2 regions of the Paenibacillus sp. 2TAB19 genome follow, and region 2 is predicted to be linked to the other one. Evidence: riboswitches for the same ligand, from Rfam matches in the RefSeq annotation. Region 2 holds a riboswitch; the other holds the start of a gene.

Region 1 (3,860 bases), on a different contig from region 2:
AACGGCGTCATTCCGAGCATTTCGCCGTGGTTATGGTAACGATCATCAGTGGACGGCAGAGAGCCGCCTTGCAAGGATATAGTTGCCATCCGCCGTATCCAGCGTCAACGTTGCTTTCCACGTTCCAGCCATCAACGGCATGCCTTCGCCCTCGTAGACGCCGGGAGCGGTCTCGGTTAACTTGAAGCTGTAATTGCCGCAGTTCATTCCGATCATATCTAACACGATGGATAACTCAGCGTTACGTAACGGCGCTCCCTCGGAATTTCTAAGACTGAGGCGAAAATCATTCAGATCGAGCACTTTGGCCGGATAGCGGCCGATCTCCCACGTCAATGAGCCTTCTTCGAAGGAATGCTCCGTGACGGCAGGTGGGGCAGCTTCCGTCGTTTGCAGCCACGCGAACGCAGCGGTGATGATGACGGCAGCGGCAAGCAAGGCGAGCGACCACTTAAGAAGTGGCRTTCGTGCTCGGGTCGTTACTATTGATTCGTCAGAGCTCATGATAAGCGCACCTTTCTGTATCTTTTTTTGTAGGCAAGAAACCAATTAACAGCGTCTTTAGTTACCTATGCGGCGCAGTGGGATGACAGAACGCCGGCGACGTTCAACAATAGTCTGACTTTGGCGATAGGGATAGACAAAAGATTGGAAGATGTGTATAGTTACATCTGACAATTTCATAGAAAATAACTAGGTGTCGAGAAGGTTTATATGAGCAGCTTGAATGCTGCTTAAACAACCGCTCCGACTTAATAGGGAAGCCGGTGAGAATCCGGCGCGGACCCGCCACTGTAAGGAATGGCCGGAGAGCGACTGCTCTCGTTGCAAGGCCGATGCCGCGGCATATTGTCACTGAGCTTGGACGCTCGGGAAGACGCCGATGGCATATATTCCAAGTCAGGAGACCTGCCTGCTTATTAACGCTGAATCCTACGAGGAACTAGGAGGTGTTGCACACGAGTAGTAGCTATTTGCCGCTTTGGAAGCGGAATTCGCGCAGCATTTCTGACAAGACGTCGGAAATGCTTTTTTTTGATGTTTAAATCTTATCAAGTAGTGCCTTTTGATTGGATTTTATACAAGTAAAAGGCTTGCAACGCGTCCATATCTACGTTTGATTGGATATTGTGCAGCCAAATGGACGGGGAAGCGCGACAAGGGGCCAAAATGCCGATTTTGACTGTATGTTTTCCAATCAAGCGTCACGTAAAGGTCGATTGGTCCCGATTAGGCTGTATGAAATACAGGCTAAAAGTAACATCATGTTTTATTCGAAGGTAACAGCTATAACGAGTAAGGCCGATTTGCTAGATAAATAGAACGTATAGGAGTGTGCTAATTAATGAATAAGATGAACAAAGCTTGGATTGGGCTGCTGCTGGCGATGATGCTCGTCATCATGACTGCTTGCGGAGCGAACGCCAATAATGAGGGACAAGCATCGAATCAACCATCGAATGCGGCTACGGAAGCGCCGACGAACGCGCCTGACAACGAACAGGAAAGCGCAGCAACTACGGAATATCCGCTTACGGTGAAGGACGATACGGGAACGGAAATTACATTCGCGCAAGCACCTACGAAGATCGTTTCGCTGGCGCCAAGCGAGACGGAAACGATCTATGCGATCGGATCCGGAGAGCAGGTCGTTGGTGTGGACAGCTATAGCAACTATCCGGAAGCGGCAGTAGCTAAGCAGCTGGTAGGCGATATGACGACGAATATTGAGGTAGTTACGGGGCTTAATCCGGATCTGGTCATTGCTTCTTCCTCGATGAACGTGGATGCGATTAAGCAGCTTCGCGAGCTTAATATCCCTGTATATGCAACGGATCCGCTAACTTATGATGCAGTAGTTGCCAAAATCGATACTTTAGGTAAAATTATGAATAGACAAGCAGAAGCTGCCGCAGTTGCTGACCATATGATTCAAGTGAAGCAGCAGGTAACGGACGCAGTGAAAGACGCAGAGAAGAAAAATGTGTATTTGGAATTCTCGCCCGGCTGGACGGTGGGTTCTGGCACTTTCCTCGATGAGCTGCTGACGCTAGCTGGCGGAACGAATGTGGCAGCCGGAAGTCAAGGGTGGTTCGAGGTGAACGCGGAAGAGGTCGTTGCCAAAAATCCGCAACTGATTGTGTACCCAGCATGGAAGGAGGAGCCGAATCCGATTGTAGCCGGTATTGAGAGCCGTCCTGGTTGGGACGTTATCGATGCAGTGAAGAACAAGCAAATGTTCGCCGTGACGGAAGACCCGCTCGTACGTGTAGGTCCGCGTCTCGCCGATGGATTGCTTGAGCTTGCGAAGGTTATTCACCCGGATCTCGTCAAATAAGCAATGAAACATAAAGGTATCATTTATGGAGGAGCAGCTTTGCTCCTTCTTGCCGTTTCTATGATCATAAGTCTTTCTATTGGTACGTCGGGTCTTACGGTAAGCAAGGTATGGGGCATACTTATTCACGAGCTTCCGTGGGTGAAAGGGGGCGAAGATCTCTATACCAAGGGTGAAATAGCCATTGTTACGCAGGTAAGGCTGTCCCGCGTGCTGCTTGCCGTCCTTGTCGGCGCCTGCCTAGCTCTTGCCGGCACAGGTTTCCAAGGCGTGCTGCGCAATCCGCTTGCCGATCCGTATACGTTAGGCGTCGCCTCAGGGAGCTCGGTAGGCGCTGCCTTTATTATTTTGTTCGGACTCCAGATGGCTTTAGGCATGTGGACGATTCCTCTTGTCGCCTTTCTGACGGGAAGCATCACGTTGTTTGGCGTATTCTGGCTATCGCGAAGCAAAGGGGCGATGCATATTGAAACGCTTATTTTATCCGGTGTCATCATTCAAGCCTTCTTAGGCGCTTTCGTATCGTTCATGGTGTCGCTGTCTGAAGGCGTTGTCAATCAAATTCTGTTCTGGCTCATGGGTTCGCTTGCGATGCGCAACTGGGACAACGTATATATGCTCATTCCGTTTCTTRTCATCGGATTCCCAATTATTCTCATCTATAGCCAATCGCTCAATTTATTCGTTCTAGGCGAACGCCACGCCGCCCATGCCGGCGTTCGCGTGGAGCGAACGAAGCTGATCGTGCTGATCGCATCTACGCTGCTTACGGCAGCTGCCGTATCCGTATCAGGCGTTATCGGCTTCGTCGGGCTCGTAGTACCCCACTTGATCCGCTTGCTCGTGGGGCCGGATTATAGGCTGATTACGCCGCTTGCGGCTATTGGAGGCGGCATATTCGTCTTGTGGGCGGATACGCTCGCGCGTAATGCGCTTAGCCCGCGCGAAATTCCGCTAGGCGTCGTGACGGCGCTGATCGGCGCGCCATTCTTTGCCTATCTGCTCCATCGTCGTAAGATGAATGGAGGCGGTCAGCTATAGCTATCTTGGAGGCAAAAGGAATTGTACAGACGATTCAAGGCCGAACGGTGCTTCATGAGCTCGACTGCTCATTCACGGAAGGCAAGATCTATGGCATTATAGGGCCTAACGGGGTCGGCAAGTCAACGCTGCTTCATCTGCTGTCCGGCGTTGATAAGGCAGCGAAAGGCGAAGTGCTGCTGGCAGGAGAGCCAATCGTATCGTTGCCGCGCAAAACATTGGCGCGCAAGATGGCCGTATTGCAGCAGGGCGGATTGCCCCCGGTCGGGTTTACGGTACGTGAGGTCGTTGGCATGGGGCGTTATCCGTATCAGAGCTGGCTTGGCAATGAAGAGAGTGATCCGGCGGAAATCATCGATGAGGCGATCGAGGCAATGGGTCTGGCTGGACTGCAGGAACGCAGGATGGATCAACTAAGCGGCGGAGAACGGCAGCGCGTTGCGCTTGCGAAGCTAATGGTTCAAGAACCGTCGATCATATT
Region 2 (3,966 bases):
AAGGCGGTATCGCTGTATTGCGGCGTTGACCCGACGGGGGACAGTATGCATATCGGACATTTGATTCCGTTCATGGTGCTGAAGCGATTCCAGCTGGCCGGTCATCGTCCGGTTATTCTGATCGGCGGAGCGACAGGTACGATTGGCGATCCGAGCGGACGGCAGACAGAGCGTTCTTTGCAGACGCTTGAACAGGTACAGGACAACGTGAATGCGCTAAGTGCTCAACTGCGTAAGCTGTTCATCACGGACGGCGACAACGAGATTCGCATGGTGAACAACTACGATTGGACGCATAAACTCAATATCATCGACTTCCTCCGCGACTACGGCAAAAACTTCAACCTCAACACGATGCTGGCGAAGGATGTCGTAGCGAGCAGGCTGGATAGCGGTATCTCGTTCACCGAATTCTCGTACCAAATTCTTCAATCGCTCGATTACTTGCACCTGTACCAACACGAGGATGTGCAACTGCAAATCGGAGGTTCTGATCAATGGGGCAATATTACGAGCGGTCTTGATCTGATCCGCAAGAAGGAAGGCTCGGAGGCGAAGGCGTTCGGCCTTACGATTCCTCTTATGCTTAAGGCGGATGGCACGAAGTTCGGCAAGACGGCAGGCGGAGCCATATGGCTTGACCCGAACAAGACGACACCTTATGAGTTCTACCAGTTCTGGGCGAATACCGATGACCGCGATGTTGTGAAATACTTGAAGTACTTCACGTTCCTCAGCAAAGATGAAATTGAGGCGCTTGCGGAAAAGGTGCAGACCGAACCGCATAAGCGTGATGCGCAGAAGGCGCTTGCGGAAGAGATGACTCGTTTCGTGCACGGCGACGAACTGTTGGACCAAGCAAAGCGTATTACGGCTGCGTTGTTCAGCGGCGATATTCGTTCGCTTACGGCAGACGAGATCGAGCAAGGCTTCAAAGAAATGCCGACGTACGAGGCGAGCGGCGAAGGCGAAGCGAAAAACATCGTGGAGTGGCTCGTAGAGATTGGTATCGAGCCTTCGAAGCGACAATCGCGCGAAGACGTATCGAACGGCGCCATCTCAATGAACGGCGAGAAGATCACCGACCTCGAGTTCGCGGTTTCGTCCGAGCATGCAATCGGCGGGAAATTCATCATTATTCGCAAAGGCAAGAAAAACTACAGCCTTGTTAAACTAACGTAAATTACTTAAAAAAAGCTTCCGAAGGCATGTTATCATGCGCTAAGGAAGCTTTTTTCTTATTGCTGCTTCGACTTAGCAAGCTGCTGCCTAAGCTCGGCGTTTTTCGCCGTCAGTTGCTTCGTTAAGTCTGCTTGCGATGCTTCAAGCTTCGCGGCTTCATCCTTCAGCTTCGTAAGCTGAGACATTTTGCTGCTCAGATCGCTATGCGTAGAGCTTAGCTTGCTGTCTTTTTGCAGCTGTTTTATTTTCGCGCTCACTTTTGCAAGTTTCGTTTTATCGTTCGCAAGTTGATTCTGCGTATCGGCAAGTTCTCTTTTTAGGCGGCTAATAATTGAAGAAGTGAAGCTAATGGACATATGGGCACCTCATCATCGTAGTGTATGGCTTCGTCCTATTTTACCACAATTAAAAACAATAGAATGACAAATGCCGATTAATCGGATATGATAAGCAACATAATTTCATAGTAGGAACAGGTGCCAACGATCAGTCTTGACTTCGTCGAGCTGTCGATTGGTTAAAAGGGAAGCGAGTGCAAATCTCGCGCGGTCCCGCCGCTGTATAAGAAGAGTTCTTGCAAGATGCCACTGGGAAACCGGGAAGGATGCAAGGGCGATGACGCTTGAGCCAGAATACCTGCCTGTTTCGATATGCCATTCATTCTACGAGCGATAGGAGGATGTTTTTTAGTGCGGGCTTTTTGCTGTGTGCTCTATTAAACCTTTTGCCAATTGCGGCGGAAGGTTTTTTTGTGCGCGCTGAAAGTATGGTAGACAAGATTTAATAGAAATAGAAGGACTGGAAAGGAAGTAATGAAAAGATGATCAGGAACAAGTATTTAGCGTGGCTGCTTATCGCAAGCATCCTATTCTCTGTTGTGTTCACGAACGGAGCCAGCATTGCGCTCGCGGCGGAGGATGAATCTGATCCGGTTGGATTCGTAACGATCACTGTCGAGAAGTTTACGTTAGGGCAGGGCTATATAGAAGAGCCGGTTAAGGTTCCTTTTTACGAGAACGATAATGGCGCAGCCATCATAACGCGTTTGCTTGGCGAAGGGAATTATGAAAGTACGGGTGCCATTGATAGTGCGTTCTATCTGGCATTTGTTAAAGACAACGATCCAAGGCCAGTAAACGTTCCAAGCTATATATTGGAGCAATCCGGCGAGGTCAGCACGAAATTAAGAGAAGAGTGGCTTGGTCAATTTGATTATACTTCGATGTCGGGTTGGATGTATGCGGTCAATAACGTATTCCCGAGCGTCGGATTTTCGGATTACCACCCCGAGGACGGAGACGTTATTCGTACCCAGTTCACGGTATACGGATTCGGAGCGGACCTGGGTGGCTCGGAATGGAGCGAAGGCTTCTATTCTACGGCTAATAAGGATGATCTGACTGAACTGGTCGGAGAAATCAACAGCGATCCGAACAGAGAAGCAATCATATCGGATGACGACGTAAACGCGGCATATATTAATGCCTATGACGCGCTTGAAAGCATGGTTAGCTCCCAAGACAGCGTCGATGAAGCACTTGCCGCTCTCAGCGAAGCATTGAGCGCCAATGAGGAAGATACGGAGCTACCCGTTATCCAAGTTGCAGGGTTAGAAAACAACGCAATTTTAACCAATAGCGAAATAGATTTCGCCGTTACGGTAACGGACAACGTATCGGAAGCGATCACTCCTCAAGTGAAGCTGAATGGGAAAGTCATTACGGGAACGGATGGACAATATACGGCGACGCTGATCGCTGGCAACAACACGATTGCGATAACAGCTGAGGATGAGGCCGGCAACAAAGCAGAGCAAACCTTTGTTGTTACGTACAAGCAAACGTTCGACGCCCTGCTGGAGCAACAAATCCATGCAAACCTTGCATATATCCAGAAAACCGTCACGAATCCCGTATTTGGAACGGGGAGCGGGGATTGGTCCGTCCTCTCTCTTGCGCGGGGACAATATGACGTACCAAACGGATATTACGATCTCTACTATAAAAATGTAGCCAATAAAGTCACCGAGCTAATGACGGCTAACTCGGGCGTGCTCGACAAGACGAAAAGCACGGAGCATTCCCGCGTCATTCTTGGCCTTACTTCCGTTGGCCGGGATATAACGGATGTTGCCGGCTTTGACTTGAGAAGCGCGTTAGCAGACTTCGATTACGTCAAGAAGCAAGGCAATAACGGTCCGATATTCGCGTTGATTGCGCTGGACAGTCATGACTATGAAATTCCTGACGCTCCTGTAGGAAAGACGCAAACGACAAGGGAAAATCTCGTTCAATTTTTGCTCGATAAGGAAATAAAGAAAGGTACCGATCAAGCAGGCGGCTGGGCGCTAGGAACGAGCGCAGCCGATGTGGATATGACAGCCATGGCGCTGCAAGCACTGGTTCCTTATTACGAGACGAACACTAATGTAAAGGGAGCTGCGGATCGAGCGATTGCGTGGTTGTCCAAAGCGCAGAGCGCGGACGGAGGCTATACGAGCTGGGGAACCTCGAGCAGCGAAAGCATCGCGCAGGTCATTACGGCTTTATCCGGCTTCGGCGTAGATGCCCATACGGATGAGCGTTTTATTAAAAACGGTATTTCGGCTCTAGACGCGCTATTGGCTTTCGCGGTGCCCGAAGGCGGCTTCAAGCATGTCAAGACGGGTAAAGTTGACGGCATGGCAACCGACCAAGGCACATACGCGCTTGTTGCCTACAGTCGATACATTAACGGTTTGACGTATTTGTACGATATGACCGATGTTGATATTTTGACGAAGGA

The links. A riboswitch is a leader RNA that binds a small molecule or an ion and turns the genes downstream of it on or off. The one in region 2 is predicted to bind cobalamin.
Region 1: linked by a shared signal. The riboswitch ahead of AB4Z33_RS15955 (ABC transporter substrate-binding protein) and the one ahead of AB4Z33_RS22785 (S-layer homology domain-containing protein) in region 2 are both predicted to bind cobalamin.

Annotation. Positions count from the first base shown of each region.
Region 1 covers NZ_JBFRGE010000032.1:1,793-5,652, reverse strand. The annotation lists gene AB4Z33_RS15965 (sulfite exporter TauE/SafE family protein) at 1-39, shown strand, start outside; gene AB4Z33_RS15960 (FixH family protein) at 46-504, opposite strand; cobalamin riboswitch at 690-931, shown strand; gene AB4Z33_RS15955 (ABC transporter substrate-binding protein) at 1,346-2,338, shown strand; gene AB4Z33_RS15950 (FecCD family ABC transporter permease) at 2,342-3,379, shown strand; gene AB4Z33_RS15945 (ABC transporter ATP-binding protein) at 3,385-3,860, shown strand, end outside.
Region 2 covers NZ_JBFRGE010000061.1:22,597-26,562, forward strand. The annotation lists gene tyrS (tyrosine--tRNA ligase) at 1-1,182, shown strand, start outside; gene AB4Z33_RS22780 (hypothetical protein) at 1,239-1,538, opposite strand; cobalamin riboswitch at 1,640-1,840, shown strand; gene AB4Z33_RS22785 (S-layer homology domain-containing protein) at 2,003-3,966, shown strand, end outside.